One region of the Kineococcus rhizosphaerae genome, then DNA from elsewhere that is predicted to be linked to it. Evidence: riboswitches for the same ligand, from Rfam matches in the RefSeq annotation. Region 1 holds a riboswitch; the other holds the start of a gene.
What was found. A riboswitch is a leader RNA that binds a small molecule or an ion and turns the genes downstream of it on or off. The one in region 1 is predicted to bind S-adenosylmethionine.
Positions count from the first base shown of each region.

Region 2: linked by a shared signal. The riboswitch ahead of CLV37_RS05030 (ABC transporter substrate-binding protein) and the one ahead of CLV37_RS18370 (ABC transporter substrate-binding protein) in region 1 are both predicted to bind S-adenosylmethionine.

Region 1 covers NZ_PVZF01000009.1:263,767-271,709, reverse strand. Annotated here, with positions in the region: gene CLV37_RS18385 (zinc-dependent metalloprotease) at 1-1,133, shown strand, start outside; gene CLV37_RS18380 (NtaA/DmoA family FMN-dependent monooxygenase) at 1,130-2,410, shown strand; gene CLV37_RS18375 (LLM class flavin-dependent oxidoreductase) at 2,442-3,527, opposite strand; gene CLV37_RS18370 (ABC transporter substrate-binding protein) at 3,531-5,147, opposite strand; SAM riboswitch class IV at 5,190-5,302, opposite strand; SAM riboswitch class I at 5,403-5,495, shown strand; gene CLV37_RS18365 (ABC transporter substrate-binding protein) at 5,676-7,271, shown strand; gene CLV37_RS18360 (ABC transporter permease) at 7,416-7,943, shown strand, end outside.
Region 2 covers NZ_PVZF01000002.1:168,151-176,093, reverse strand. Annotated here, with positions in the region: gene CLV37_RS28795 (Rne/Rng family ribonuclease) at 1-2,972, opposite strand, end outside; SAM riboswitch class I at 3,408-3,498, shown strand; gene CLV37_RS05030 (ABC transporter substrate-binding protein) at 3,750-5,126, shown strand; gene CLV37_RS05025 (carbohydrate ABC transporter permease) at 5,123-6,073, shown strand; gene CLV37_RS05020 (carbohydrate ABC transporter permease) at 6,087-6,905, shown strand; gene CLV37_RS05015 (LLM class flavin-dependent oxidoreductase) at 6,953-7,943, shown strand, end outside.

The DNA of each region.
Region 1 (7,943 bases):
TGCTCACGCCGTACGGCCGGCCCGACGAGGCCGAGCGCCTCGCCGCGGTCGAGCGGTTCGTGCTGGCCCGGTTGCGGCACCTGGCGGCGCACGAGATCGGGCACGCCCTGGGGTTCGTCCACAACTACGCGAGCACCAAGCACGCGAAACCGTCCGTCATGGACTACCCGCACCCGCGCCTGCGGTTGCGGGACGGGCGGATCGACCTCGCCGGCGCCTACTCCGCGGGCGTCGGTCCGTGGGACGAGTTCCTCGTCCGGCACGGGTACGCCGACGACGAGACCCCCTCCGGTCTGGTGTTCGTCACCGACGCCGACGGACACGCGCCGGACGCGGCCCACCCCGACGCCGTGCCCTGGACGAGCGGCGACGACCCGTTCACGACGCTCGCCGAGCTCCTCGAGGTGCGGGAGGTGGCGCTCGGGGAGTTCTCCCGCGGGGCGCTGGCCCGAGACCGGCAGGTCGGGGACCTCGAACCCCGACTCGTCGTCCTGCACCTGCTGCACCGCCACGAGGTCGCCGCGCTCGCGCGTCTCGTCGGCGGCGTGGCCCACCAGGGATCGCCGGACTCCCCGGCGGCCGAAGCCGTCGCCCCGGACGACCAGCGGCGGGCGGTGGAGGCGCTGCTGCCGCTGCTGGACGCGGAGGTCGCCGGCGTCCCGGCCTCGGCCGTCGCGGTGCTCCTGCCCCCGCCCCCGCGCTTCGAGCGCGACGACCAGACGTACGCGCCGCGGACCGGGCCCGTGTTCGACCCCGTCGTGGCCGTCGCCGCCGGTGCCGCCGTCGTCCTCGAACCGCTGCTGGAACCGGCCCGGCTGAACCGGCTGCACGAGCAGGCCGTCCCCGGCCTGTCGGTGGAGGACCTCGTGGGACGCGTCCTGCGGGCCGCCGCGAACGGCGAGGACCGCCGGCAGGGGGAGGTCGCGGGCGAGGCCGTCCGCCGCGTGGTGGCGACCCTGACGAGCGGCCGGCTGCACGACGCCGTGGCCGACGAGGTGCACGCCGCGCTCCTCGAGGCGGCCCGCGCGTTCGAGACGTCCCGGCCCGGCCTGGCCCGGCGCCTGCACGTGTTCGGTGAGGACGGGACCGTCCCCGGGACACCCGCGGTGCTGCCGCCGGGAGCGCCCTGGTGAGCCGTCAGCTCAAGCTGGCGCTGTTCAACCAGCCCGTCGGCCGCCACCCCGGTGGGTGGCGGCTGCCGGGCGCGCAGGGCCGCGCCGACGACGTCGACTGGGTCGTGCGCACGGCGCAGCTGGCCGAACGGGCGCGGTTCGACCTGTTCTTCTGCGAGGACGCGCTGGCCGCTCCCAGACCCGGCCACGACGGGCCGGTACGGGCGGTCGAACCGTTGACCCTGCTGGCCGCCGTGGCCCGCGAGACGACGCGCATCGGCCTCGTCGCGACCGCCTCGACGACGTTCAGCGAGCCGTACAACCTGGCCCGGCAGTTCGCGTCGCTGGACCGCATCAGCCACGGCCGCGCCGGGTGGAACGCCGTCACCAGCCAGCTCGCGGACGCCGCCGCGAACTTCGGGTTGGCTGAGTTCCCCGACCACGCGACCCGCTACCGGCGGGCGGCGGAGTTCGTCGACGTCGTGCTCCGGCTGTGGGGGAGCTTCCCGGCCGGGTACCACGTGGGGGACGCGGCGAGCGGCGTGTACACCGACCTGAGCGCGAACCGGCCCATCGACCACGTGGGGGAGTTCTTCGCCGTCCGCGGACCGCTCGACGTCCCGGCCTCCGAGCAGGGGCGCCCCGTCCTGGCCCAGTCGGGATCCTCGGAGGCGGGCATCGACCTGGCCGGGCGGTTCGCCGACGTCGTCTACACCGTCGCGCAGGACCCGGCCGAGGGGCGTGGTTTCCGCCAGCGCGTGCACGCCGCCACCCGGGCGCACGGGCGTGACCCGGCACGGGTCCTCGTGTTCCCCGGCGTGCTGCCGGTCGTCGCGGCCACCCGTGCTGCGGCGCGGGACGTGTGGGCGCAGCTGCAGGAGCTGCAGGACACCGCGGCCGGGTTGCGGCAGCTGTCGTGGCGTTCCGGGGTGGACCTCACGGGAGCCGACCCCGGGCAACCCGTGCGGGACCTGCCGCCCAGTTCCCTGGGGCGCAGCCGCGTGGCGCTGCTGTTCGGGCCCGCGGCCCGTGCCGGCTGGACGCTCGGGGAACTGGCCCGGCACGCCGCGGCGACCAACGGCCACCGGCTGCTCGTCGGGTCCGCCGACGAGGTCGCGGACGACCTGCAGCACTGGTTCGAGCAGGAGGCGGCGGACGGGTTCACCGTCATCCCCACGCACATGCCGGCGGGGTTCGAGGCGTTCGCCGACCTCGTCGTCCCGCGGTTGCAGGACCGCGGCCTGTTCCGGCGCGAGTACGCGGCGGGCACGTTGCGGGGGAACCTGGGGCTCGGCTGACCCGGGCGGGCCTCGTCCCGATCGCGCGGGGTCAGGCGGGGACGAGGGGGGCGCGGCCCTGGGCCTGCGCCGGGGCGGGCAGCAGGGGGCGCGAGGGGAACTGCCGGCGCAGCACGGGAGCCACGTCGGTCGTGAACAGGTCCCAGTTCTCCCGGTGCTGCGCCTCGCTCAGCCCGGAGCGGTCGAAGTGCAGGGCGGTCACCTCGTGGCCGAACCGCTCGTGGTAGCGGCCGACCTTGTCGACGACCTCTTCGGGGGAGCCGACGAGGGCGGAGCTGCGGACCAGGAAGTCCTCGAAGTCCTCCCACACCTTCGGGACACCGCTGCCGGCGAAGGCCTTCTGGCGCGCCTCGAAGTGCGGCCGCCAGACGCGGCGGGCCTCCTGGGAGGTCCGGGCCACGAAGCTGCCCGCCGATCCGGCGCCCACGAGCGCGTCGGCCGGGTCGTGGCCGTGCGCCGCCCACCGTTCGCGGTAGCGCTCGATGAGCGTGGCGTACTTGCCGATCGGGTACGTGACGTTCGCGGAGAACAGCGGGTCCCCGGCGGCCGCGGCGACCTCCACCGACTCCTCGCTCGTGGCGCTGCCGTGCCAGATCCGCAGATCGCGCTGGTAGGGGGCGGGCCAGGTCTCGGCCTGGTCCAGCGACGGCCGGAACCGGCCCTGCCAGGTGACCTTCTCCTCCCGCCACAACCGGCGGAACAACTCGTACCCCTCGGCGTTGCGGTCCCACTGGTCGTCGGTCGTGACGTGGAACAGGTTCGCCTGCGCCGCCCCGTTGCCCTTGCCCACGATGAGTTCCAGCCGGCCGTTCGCGAGGTGGTCCAACGTCGCGTAGTCCTCGTAGGCGCGGACCGGGTCGAGCAGGCTGAGCGTCGTGACGGTCGTGAACAGCTTGATCCGCGACGTGCGGGCCGCGATGTTCGAGAGGACGACGGTGGGGGAGGAGGACAGGAACGGGCGTTCGTGCCGTTCCCCGACGCCGTAGGCGTCGAAACCCCACTGCTCGGCCAGGGCGGCGTTCTCGACCACCTCGGTGAGGCGTTCGTGCTGCGTCGGCCACACCCCCGTCACCGGGTCCGGGGTGTGGGTGATCAGGGTCATCGCGAGGAACTTCACGGCTCAGCCCTTCCAGGTGTCGTGGAACTGCAGGCGGGAGGACGCCTCGAAGTCGAGGTCGTGGACGTCCCCGGTCGTGGCCAGCACGGTGGTCTGCTGGACCACCGGGATCACGTAGTAGTTCGAGACGATGAGCTGCTGCGCCTTCGCCAGCAGCGCGTTGCGCTGGTCGACGTCGACGGTGGCGAGCTGCTGGGCCAGGACGTCGTCGAGCTCGGTGACGGGGATGCGGGCGTTGTTCGTCCCCTTCGTCGAGTAGCTCGTCCGCAGGATGTCGCCGTCGGCGCGGGTGAGGCCGCCGTAGATCAGGTCGAAGTTCCCGTCCTTCTGCACCTGCGCGGCCTCGGAGATCTGGGCCTGGTGGATCGTGACGCCGATGCCGACCTTCTTCAGCTGCTGCTGGAACAGTTCGGTCGTGGGGCCGAAGTTCCCGTTGTTGAACCAGTACAGGTCGAGGTTCAGCTTCTGGCCGTCCTTCTCCCGGACGCCGTCGGTCCCCTCCTCCCAGCCGGCCTCGTCGAGCAGCTGCTTCGCCTTCGCCTGGTCCGTCGTCAGCAGCTCCGACTCGTCCGCGTACCCCGGGGTGGTGTCCGACAGGACGCTCGTCGCAGGCTCGTACTGCTTCGACAGGACGGTGTCGATGACCTCCTGCCGGTCCAGTGCCCGGGAGATCGCCTCGCGCACCTTCACGTCGGAGGTGGCGGGCCGGGAGTTGTTCACGGCCAGGTGCAGCGGGATGCCCGGATTGGTGCGGCTGATGACGTGCCCGCCCGTGGACTCGATGAGGTCGAGGTCCTGCGGGGACAGCGAACTGATGGCGTCGACCTGCTGGGACTGCAGGGATCCGCTGCGGACGCTGGCCTCGGGGACGATCTGGAAGGTGATGCCGTCCAGGTGGGCGGCTCCCTGCGTCGTCCAGAGCGAGGAACCCCAGTCGTAGTCCGCACGCTTCTTCAGCACGATCTCCTTGCCCTGGGTGTAGTGGTCCAGGGTGAAGGGTCCGGAGCCCACGATGCCCTTGCACCGCTCGTCGGGGCTCTGCCGGGTGCTGGCGACGGACACGAGCCCGAGGCTGAACGTCGAAGTGGCCTGCAGGAACTGGGCGTTCGGGGCGGAGAACGTGACCTTCACGGTCTGCGGGTCGACGACGTCGGCGCCGACGTACCCCGTGAGGTAGTTCGTCACGAGCGTCGCGCGGGCCCCGAGCTTCGTCGCGGCGTCCAGGTTGGCCTTGACCGCGGCTGCGTCGACGGGTGTTCCGTCGGAGAAGGTCGCCCCCGTCACCAGGTGGAACGTGAACGTCGTCCCGTCGGGACTGACGTCCCAGCTCTTCGCGAGCCAGGGTTCGATCGTGCCCGTCTCGGGGTCCTGGTCGGTCAGGGAGTCGACGAACTGCCGCGTGGCGTAGATCGTCTCGTTGCTGCCGACCTGCTGGGGGTCGACGCAGCCGGCGTCGGAGGCGACGTCGAACGTCAGCGTCCCGCCGTCGACCGGCTTCGCGTCGGCCGCGCGGGAGGCGTCCGCACCGGCCGGGGAGTCGGCGTTCGAGCCCGCGGAGCAGGCGGCGAGGGCGAGAGCGGCGCTCAGGGCGAGCGCGGACAGGGTGATGCGTCGGGGCACGGAGGATCCCTCGTTCTTCGGGCGCCGCGGGCGGTCCCGCGGAGCACTGCCTTGCCCTGGGGCTTCCACAGGGCCGGGTCTTCACCCGGGCACCCCACGCCGTGCGAGGGGGTTGCCGGCTGCCGAGCCGGGGCTTGTCGGCAGCACTCATGACCTCCCCGGAGACTCGCAGGTGAGCGATCACCGGGTCAACCGTCCGATCGGGTCGACGAGGGGGTTGAGGATCCGGGGTCCGGTCCCCTATGGTGAACGGGTACACCATCCAGAGCGGCTGAGAGACCTGGCTCGACGACGCCGCAGCAACCCCCCGGAAACGGGCGCGGGTGCTTCCGCCAGGACCGATGGAGGAGTTCTCGTGGACCGCACGTCGCACGTCGCCATCCTCCGCCGCGTCGTCGACTTCTGCCTGACCGGTTCCTCCGGCTGTCGCTGACCACCCCTCCCGACGCCGGGAAACGTTCCCGTGCGTCCGTGCACCGTCCCGCGTGGCGGGTGCACACCTTCGTCGTTCCCGCCCCTGGAGTCCCCTTGCGCACCCGCACGCCCCTGTCCGCGGTCACCCTCGCCGCGCTCCTCGTCCTCACCGCGTGCGGTGGCGGTGGTCAGAGCAGTTCCGAGAAGTCCGCCGACGCCACCCCGGTCAAGGGGGGGAACCTGACGTTCGCGATCTCGGTCGACTCCGGGTGCATCGACCCGCAGCAGGTGGGCAACAACGACGCGCTGAACATCGGCCGCCAGCTCGTGGACTCCCTCACGGTGCAGGACCTCGACGGGAAGATCCAGCCCTGGCTGGCCCAGACGTGGGAGGTCAGCCCGGACGCGAAGACCTTCACCTTCCACCTGCGCGAGGGGGCGACGTTCTCCGACGGCACCCCCGTCGACTCGGCCGCGGTGAAGGCGAACCTCGACGGGATCGTCGCCCTCGGGGCCAAGGCGTCGCTCGGCTCGACCTACCTCCAGGGCTACACCGGCACCCAGACCCCGGACGCGCAGACGGCCGTCGTGACGTTCGCGCAGCCCAGCGCGCAGTTCCTCCAGGCCACCTCGACGATGAGCCTGGGGCTCCTGTCGGTCCCGACGACCACGGCCGACCCGGCGACCCGGTGCGACGGGAGCACGCTGGTCGGCTCCGGGCCGTTCACCGTCGGCAGCTACGCCAACGGTTCCAAGACGGTCCTGAAGAAGCGCACCGGGTACGACTGGGCGCCCACCGGGGCCAAGCACCAGGGCGAGGCCTACCTCGACACCATCACCTACGAGGTCGTCCCCGAGGCCAGCGTGCGCACGGGGTCGTTGCAGTCCAAGCAGATCGACGCGACGACCGGCATCGCCTCGCAGGACCTGCCGCAGTTCGACGGCAACGGGTTCTGGACCCAGCGTCGCGCGAACCCGGGCATCCCGTACAACTTCTTCCCCAACGAGTCGCGCCCGATCTTCTCCGACATCAGGGTTCGGCAGGCGTTCTCGAAGGCCGTCGACCGCAAGACGCTCGCCAGCATCCTGAACCCCGGTGACGTCGCCGTGAGCTCGGCGCTGTCGGCCTCCACCCCGCTGGCGTCCGACGACTCCAAGGACCTCGCGCTCGACGTGGCGGGGGCGAACGAGCTGCTCGACGAGGCCGGCTGGGTCAAGGGCGCGGACGGCGTCCGGGCCAAGGACGGCAAGAAGCTCACCGTCACCGTGACGTTCTGGCAGCCCACGACCGCCGTGCTGGAGCTCGTCCAGCAGCAGGAGCGCGCCGTCGGCATCGACCTGCAGCTCAAGCAGGGCACCACCGCCGAGACCACGGCCCTGCAGAACTCCGGCGACTACGACGTCCTGTTCTACAACCTGACCCGCTCCGACCCGGACGTGCTGCGGACGATCTTCTCGACCGAGACCCGCAACGTGAACCACCGGGCCCACAGCCAGGTCGACGACCTGCTCACGCAGCAGGCCGCGACGACGGACACCGCCCAGCGGGCCCAGCTCGTGGCGCAGGCCTCGAAGCTGCTCGTCGAGGAGGCGCACTCGATCCCGCTCATCGAGCTGTCGACCGTCATCGCCGCGAACGAGGACGTGCACGACCTGCAGTTCGAGGGCTCGTCGCGGCTGTGGTTCTACGACGCCTGGAAGCAGGCGTGAGCACCGTGACGAGGGAGCAGGTGAGGGCGTGAGCGAGGATCGGCGCGTCGGCGCCTGGACGAGCGGAACGCGCCGACGGAGTCGCTGCGCGGTCCGGGAGGAAGGCGTCGACCCGGGCGCCGCGACGAGGGAGCAGGTGAGGGCGTGACCGGTTACGTCGCCCGGCGGCTCGGGCAGGCGGTCGTCGTCCTCTGGGCGGCGTACACCGTGACGTTCGTCATCCTCTACCTGCTGCCCAGCGACCCGGTGGAGATCATGCTCGCCGGGGGGCAGGGAGGGGAGCAGTCCACGGTCGACCCCGCACAGGTCGCGGCCCTGCGGCACGAGTACGGCCTGGACGAGCCGCTGCCCGTGCAGTACGTCCACGCGCTGTGGAGGACGCTGCACCTGGACTTCGGCAGCTCCATCCAGAACGGGGCCCCGGTCACCTCCCTCATCGGCGACGCGCTGCCGCAGACCGCGGTCCTCGCCGTCTCGGCGCTGGTCATCGCGCTGGTGCTCGGTGTCGGGATCGCGTTCCTGTCGACCTGGACCCGGTGGGCCTGGGTGCGCACGCTGCTGCTGGCCCTGCCGCCGCTGGGCGTCTCGCTGCCGACGTTCTGGGTCGGCCTGCTGCTCATCCAGTTCTTCTCGTTCCGGATCTCGATCTTCCCGGCCCTGGGCAACGAGGGC
Region 2 (7,943 bases), on a different contig from region 1:
CCGGAGCCGTTGGAGCCGTTGCCGGAGCCGTTGGAGCCGTTGCCGGAGCCGTTGGAGCCGTTGCCGGAGCCACCGCCCCCGGCCCCCTGGGCCGGGGACGGCTGGGGCGCGGGGTTGGCGTCCGCGGCGGCGTCGAGCTCCTCCAGCACGGCCGCCAGGCCCTGACCGGTCCGCTTGCGCGTCATCTGCACCAGGCCGAGGGAGGTGACCTCCGCCACCTGGTGCTTGGTCCGGTCCCGGCCCAGGCACTCCACGAGCCGGCGCAGCACGAGGTCGCGGTTGGACTCCAGGACCATGTCGATGAAGTCGATGACGATGATCCCGCCGATGTCCCGCAGCCGCAGCTGCCGGACGATCTCCTCCGCGGCCTCGAGGTTGTTGCGGGTGACCGTCTCCTCGAGCGTGCCGCCGGCCCCGGTGAACTTGCCGGTGTTGACGTCGATGACGTGCATCGCCTCGGTGGGGTCGATGACCAGCGAACCGCCCGAGGGCAGCCACACCTTGCGGCCCAGCGCCTTGGCGAGCTGCTCGTCGATCCGGTGGGCCTCGAAGACGTCCCGGTCGCCCTCCCACCGCTCGAGCCGGTCGGCGAGGTCGGGAGCGACGTCGGCCACGTACCCGTGCACGGCCTCCCACGCCGCCTCGCCGGAGACGACGACCTTCGTGAAGTCCTCGTTGAAGACGTCGCGCACGACGCGGACCGTCAGGTCGGGTTCACCGTGCAGCAGCAGGGGGGCGTTCTTGCTGGTCGACTTCGCCTGGATGGCCTCCCAGGTCGCCTGCAGGCGCTGCACGTCGGCGCGCAGCTCCTCCTCGGCGACCCCCTCGGCGGCCGTGCGCACGATGACGCCCGCTCCGGCGGGCACGACCTCCTTGAGCACCTTCTTCAGGCGCGCGCGCTCGGTGTCGGGCAGCTTGCGCGAGATGCCCGTCATCGACCCGCGGGGGACGTAGACGAGGTAGCGGCCGGGCAGCGAGATCTGGCTGGTCAACCGGGCACCCTTGTGCCCCACCGGGTCCTTGGTGACCTGCACGAGGACGGGGTCGCCGGACTTCAGCGCCGCCTCGATGCGCCGCGGCTGGCCCTCGAGCCCGGCCGCGTCCCAGTTGACCTCACCGGCGTACAGGACGGCGTTGCGGCCCTTGCCGACGTCGACGAAGGCGGCCTCCATGCTGGGCAGCACGTTCTGGACCCGGCCGAGGTAGACGTTGCCGACCATCGTCGTCTGCGCCTGCTTGGCGCCGTAGTGCTCGACGAGGATCCCGTCCTCGAGGACCCCGATCTGCGTCCGGTCGTCCTCCTGGCGCACGACCATGACGCGTTCGACGGCCTCGCGGCGGGCCAGGAACTCGGCCTCGGTGAGGATGGCGCGCTTGCGGCCCTGCTCACGCCCCTCGCGACGGCGCTGCTTCTTGGCCTCCAGGCGCGTCGAGCCGCGCAGCGCGGTGATCTCGTCCTCGCCGGTGCCCCGGGAGGCGGACCGGCGCGGTTCGCGGACCCGGGTGACGGTGTTCGGCGGGTCGTCCGGCGAGGCGTCCTCCCCGTCCGCGGACCCGGCGCGGCGGCGACGGCGACGGCGGCGGCGGGACGAGCCCGACGACTCCTCCCCGTCCTCGGACTCCTCGCCCGCGTCCCCGTCGGTGTCCTCGTCGGTGTCCTCGTCGGCCGGCTCGGCCCCGGTGTCCCGGGCGCCGGTCTCCTCGTCGTCGTCCGAGCCCTCGGCGTCGTCGGCGTCGTCGCGGGTGCGGCTGCGCCGGCCACGACCGCCGCGGCGGCGGCGGCGGCGCGGTGCGCCGCTGTCGTCGTCGGACTCGTCGTCCTGAGCGTCCTGGCCGTCCTCGTCCACCGCCTGGTCGGCGGTCTCGTCGAGGTCCTCCTCGAAGGCGTCCTCGTCGGGGCGGTCCGAGCCGCCGTCGGTGGAGCCGGGCCGGCGGAAGGACTCGAAGTCCAGCGTGTCCTGGTCCTCGCCCGGGGGCGGGCCCGCGGGCGCCGACGCGCGGCGCGAGCGGCGCGGGGAGGTCTCCCGCGCGGAGGTCTCGGCGTCGGGGGCCTGGAAGAACAGGGCGGTCGCGCGCGCCGCGGCGTCGGTGGCCCGCTCGGTCTCGGGTTCGCGGCGACGACGGCCGCCGCGCCGGGCCAGCCCGGCGGCCCGCAGCAGCACCGGGTCGTCCATCAGGTCGTCGGTGTCGTCGGCTTCAGTGGCGGCGTCGGCGTCGGCGTCGGCGGTGGGCTCCTGCCCGGCCGGAGCGGCGGCGTCCACCGACGGCTCGAGCACGGGGGCCTCCTCCACCGGGACGTCCTCGGCGACGGCGGCGACGGCGGCGGGCTCGGCGGCCGCGACCTCCTCGACGGCGGCGGGCTCGGCGGCCGCGACCTCCTCGACGGCTGCGGGCACCACCGGGTCGGCGACGACCTCGGGGGCAGCGGCGACCTCGGGGGCAGCGGCGGGGGCGGCGGCGGTCTTGCGGGCTCGGCGGCGGCGGGCCGGCGCCGGGGCGGTCACCTCCCCGACCTCCTCGACGGCCGGTCCGCCCACCGGGGCGACGCGCTGCTCGGTCGGGGTCTCGGCGGCCGGCGCGGCGGGAGAGGTCTCCAGGACCGGCTCGGGGGCGTGCTCGGGCGTGGTCACCTTGCGGGTGGCCCGGCGCGCCCGGCGGCGCGGCGCCTCGGGGGCGGGTTCCTCCCCGGCCGCCGGGGTGGGGGCCGCGGTGGCGTCGGGCGTCGTGCGGGCCGTCGCGGCGGCGTCGGCGGCCGTCGCGGTGACGGCCTCGGGGGACGCAGCCGCGTCGGTGGTCTCGACCGGCGCGGCGGTGGCCGCCGGTGCCGTCGTGACGACGGGCTCGGCGTGCGCGGGCGCCCCGGCGGGGCGGCTGGCCGCCCGGCGGCGGCGGGGCCGCGTCGGCGCGCTCCCGGCGTCGGCGCCGGTGCCGTTCACGGGTGCTGCGGTGTTCTCTTCCGGGGTCGTGGTCACGGGTCGCTCCGTTGGGCCCGCAGCGCCCGCTCCACCGGTGAACCCCGCGGACGCTCGGGCGTCCTCGTCGGAATCGTCGGGCGGGTCGTCCCGCACCCGACGGAAGTCCTCGCTGCACCGGAGGGGTTCGCGCGGCGCGTGCTCCCCCCGGGCCGCCGGCGGTCGTCGTCCGGCGAACGGGCACGGGGCGCCTGCGAGGCCCTTCCACTGGACCGCGGCGCTGCCCGGGACCCGCGCGCTGGGCGGCGGTCTCGACGGCGGGCCGGGCGCCCGGTGTCGGGGAACGCTCGGCCACGCTCAGTGTCGCACAAGGGCCGCCGGGACGACCGGCCGCGCCGGGTCGCGGGTCGTCACCGCCAGCCCGGCGCCGGGCGAGGCGCGAGGCGCGGCGCGATCGGTCCCCGGCCGCCCCCGGTGTCCGCTACGCTGCGACCAACACCATCCAGAGTGGCCGAGAGACCTGGCTCGTTGACGCCACAGCAACCACCGCGCGAGCGGCAGGTGCTCCCGCCAGGGGCGATGGAGGACTCGCAGTGGACAGCTGTACCCAGCCCCGACCCGGCACGCGGCTCACCCGCCGCTACCACGTCGACCTCGGTCGCACGGCCTCGATGGCCTGTCGCCCGGCCCGGTCGACGCACGCCCTGCGTCCGGGGACGCCGCGCGCGGTCTGACCGACCCGCACGCCCTCCCCCACGGTCCTCAGGCGAGCGCGCCGCTTCCCGCGCGCACCCACGACGGACGACGATCGTCCGCCCACCCCCACGGAGCACACCCATGTCCGCGCCCCTGCGCACCTCCTCCCCGGCGAGCACCCAGCGCCTGATCGCCTCCCGCCGCCGTGTCCTGTCCGGCGCCCTGGGCGTCGGCGCGCTGGCCGCGACCGGCACCCTGGCCGCCTGCGGCGACGGCTCGACCGGATCCGACCTGGCCGCCGGCAAGGCCGTCGACCTCAAGGGCGCCACGCTCAAGCTCATGGTCAACCAGCCCCACGTGCTGGCCTTCACGGACCTGCTGGGCAAGAAGTTCGAGCAGGAGTTCGGGGGCAAGGTCGAGGTCACCGCGATCCCCTACGACCAGCTGACGAGCAAGCAGATCCTGGACGTGCAGGGCGGCGACGGCGAGTTCGACGTCTTCGACTACTTCTACTTCGGCCTCGGCGAGCTCGTGGACGCCGGCGCCCTCGTCGACCTGACGAAGTGGATCGACGCCAACGACGACATCCGCACGGACGACTTCCTGCCGTCCATCTACGACCCGTACACGCTCATCGACGGCAAGCGCTACGGCCTGCCCTTCGACGGCGACACCCACGTCCTCTACTACAACGCCGAGGTCTTCCAGAAGTACGGCGTCGAGCCGCCGAAGACCTGGGACGACTACGACGCGGCCGCCGAGAAGATCACGAAGGACTCCGGCGGGAGCGTGTACGGCGCGATCGTCGAGGGCCAGCAGGTCCCGATGATCCTGGGCTGCTCCTTCATCAACCGCCTCGCCGGCTACGGCGGCACGCTCGTCGACGGCGACGGCGGGGCCGCGTTCAACGGCGAGGAGGGGCTCGCGGCGCTGCAGCACCTCATCGACGTCGCCCCCCACGCCCTGCCGACGCCCCTGCAGACCGGCTTCGACCAGGCCAACTCGGCGTTCCTGTCCGGTCAGGGCGCCATGCTCGACACCTGGACCGACCTGGGCCTGAAGGCGCAGGACCCGGCCAGCTCGAAGATCGTCGACAAGTGGGGCGTCGTGACGCTGCCCGTCGGGGGGAAGAACACCAAGCCCCGCACCGCGCTCGACGCCGGGTTCGGCCTGGGCGTCTCCACGGCAGGCAAGCAGCAGGACAAGGCCGCCGCCTTCGTGAAGTGGGCGACGAACGAGGAGAACAACTTCCTGCTGGCCTCCACGGCGGGCTCGGGCATCGACCCGGCGCGCAAGACGGTCCTCGACTCCGCCGACTACGCCAAGGCCGCGGGCATCGCGACCGAGACGATCCGCGAGGGCCTCGACGGCGACCCGCTGGCCTGGCCGTCGCAGCAGGGCGCGCCGAAAGCCCTGCAGGACCTCGTCGACCAGCTCGCGCTGGCGATCCAGGGCAAGACCGAGCCGCAGGCCGCGCTCGACGAGGCCGCGAAGAGCTGGGAGAAGACGCTCGGATGAGTCAGCTCCTCGACGAACGCCGGACCCTGCCGCGCCAGCGCGACGCCGTCGCCCGGCGGGCGGTGCCGGGCCGGCACCGCCCCGGGCACGTGTCCACGTGGCTGGCGGCACCGAGCCTGGCCGGGCTCGCGCTCATGCTCGTCTACCCCACGGTGTTCGTCGTGGCGCTGGCGGTCACGAAGTCCTCGCTGGCCCGGCCTCTACAGCGCTTCACGGGCACCGACAACGTCGTGGACGCCTGGCAGTCGCTGGCCTTCGCCGGCTCCCTGGTGCGTTCGGTGGTGTTCGCCGTCCTCGCCGCCGTGCTGGCGACGGTGCTCGGCGTCGCCCTCGCGCTGCTGCTGCACGCCCGGGGGACGCGCTTCGGGGTCGTCGGCACGATCCTGCTCCTGCCGCTGGTCACCCCGCCCGTCATGGTCGGGGTGGCCTGGAAGCTCATGCTCGCCCCGGTCGGCGGCGCGTTCGGCGGGTTGTTCTCCGCGCTGGGTTTCCCGGGGGCCAACCCGCTGGGCGACAGCGTGGGCGCGTTCGGGGCGCTCGTCGTCATGCACGTGTGGCAGTGGACGCCGCTGGTGACGCTGCTGGTCTTCGCCGCGCTCCTGGGGGTTCCCGAGGAACTGCGGGAGGCGGCGGCGCTGGACGGGGCGGGCAGCCTGCGCGCGTTCACGAACGTGGTGTGGCCCGTGATCGCCCCGAACGTGTGGTCGGTGCTGCTGCTGGAACTCGTCATCGGCCTGAAGGTCTTCGACCTGGTGACGGTCGTGACCCAGGGCGGACCGGGGGTGTCGACCATCGTCAGCAGCTTCGAGATCTTCCGGACGGGCATGCGCGGCAGCTACGAGATCGGCACGGCGGCCGCGGAGACGTTGGTCTTCGGGCTCGTCGTGGGGGTCCTGACCACCGTCGTCACGCTGCTGCGGGCGCGCGCCGTGAAGGCGGACCAGTGAGCGAGGAGGTTCAGTGAACACCGTGATCCTGCGCCGCGGCGGCGTGCGCGTCGCCCTGGCCGCCGTGGCGTTCGTGGCCCTGCTGCCGCTGCTGTTCCTCGTCTCGCTGTCGCTGCGCAGCGTCGACGACATCGCCAACGGCGGCTGGCTGCCCAGCGCGTTCGTGTGGTCGAACTTCTCCAAGGCCTTCTCGACGGTCCCGCTGTCGACGATGCTGGCGAACTCCTGGGTCGTCGCGATCGGCGCGACGGTCCTCACCTCGATCGTCGCCGTGCCCGCGGCGTACGTGACGGCGCGCGCCGGTCAGCGCGGGGAACGCCTGCAGACGGTGCTGCTCGCCAGCTACTGCGCACCGCCGATCGTCGCGGTGCTGCCGCTGTACTACCTGCTCAAGCAGGCCGACCTGACGAACTCGGCGCTCGGTCTGATCCTGGTCAACGGGCTGGCGAACGTCCCCGTCGCGGTGTGGCTGCTCGACGGTTTCGTGCGCCGCGTCCCGATCGAGGTCGAGGAGGCCGGCTGGGTCGACGGGCTGTCGACGACCGGCGGTCTGCGCCGCATCGTCCTGCCCCTGCTGGCCCCCGGCCTGGTCGCGGCGCTGCTGATCTGCCTGTTCCTGTCCTACAACGAGTTCCTGTTCGCGGTGTCCTTCTCGCAGAGCACGACCAGCCAGACCCTGCCGGTCGGGTTGTCGCTGTTCCAGGGCGACCGCACCGTGCAGTTCGGCCAGCAGGCCGCCGCCTCGCTCGTCGGGATCGTCCCGATGTACGTGCTCGCGGTCGTGGCGCAGAAGTGGCTCGTCGGCGGACTGTCCGCCGGGGCCGTCAAGTGAGGGAGCCAGAAGTGTCCGACCGCCGAGTGCATCTCAACGCCTTCGACATGACGTGCGTCGGGCACCAGTCCCCCGGCCTGTGGCGCCACCCGGACGACCAGTCCCACCGGTTCGACGACATCCGGTACTGGACCGAGCTGGCGAAGCTGCTCGAACGCGGCAAGTTCGACTCCCTGTTCATCGCCGACGTCCTGGGGATCTACGACGTCTACCAGGGCGGCCCGGAGACGGCCCTGCGCGAGTCCACGCAGGTCCCGGTCGGCGATCCGATGCTCGCGGTCTCGGCCATGGGCGCGGTCACCGAGCACCTCGGGTTCGGGGTCACGGTCTCGCTGACCTACGAGCAGCCGTACTCTTTCGCGCGCAAGATGGCGACGCTGGACCACTACACGAACGGCCGGGTCGGCTGGAACGTCGTGACGTCCTACCTGGAGTCGGCGGCGAAGAACCTGGGCCTGGCGACCCAGATCTCGCACGACGACCGCTACGAGCTCGGCGAGGAGTTCATGGAGGTCGTCTACAAGCTGTGGGAGGGCTCCTGGGAGGACGACGCCGTCGTCCGCGACGCCGAGGCGGGGGTGTACACCGACCCGGCGAAGGTCCACCCGATCGAGCACCACGGCCGGTTCTTCGACGTCCCCGGCATCGGCCTGACCGCCCCGTCGCCGCAGCGCACCCCGGTCATCTTCCAGGCCGGCGCCTCCCCCCGCGGGATCGGTTTCGCCGCCCGCCACGGGGAGGCGATCTTCAACACCGCCACCCGCCCGGAGGTCATGCGCCCCTGGGTGGACAGGCTGCGCGCGCAGGCCGCCGAGGCCGGGCGCGACCCGCGCAGCGTGAAGGTGTTCACGCTCGTGACGATCATCACCGCCCCCACCGACGAGGAGGCGCGGGCCAAGCACGCCGAGTACGCGAAGCTCGTCAGCTACGACGGGGCGCTGAACCTCTACGGCGGCTGGAGCGGGCTGGACCTGTCCAGCTACCCGCCGGACGAACCGCTGGAGTACGCCGAGACGCAGGCCGTCCGCAGCGCCGTGG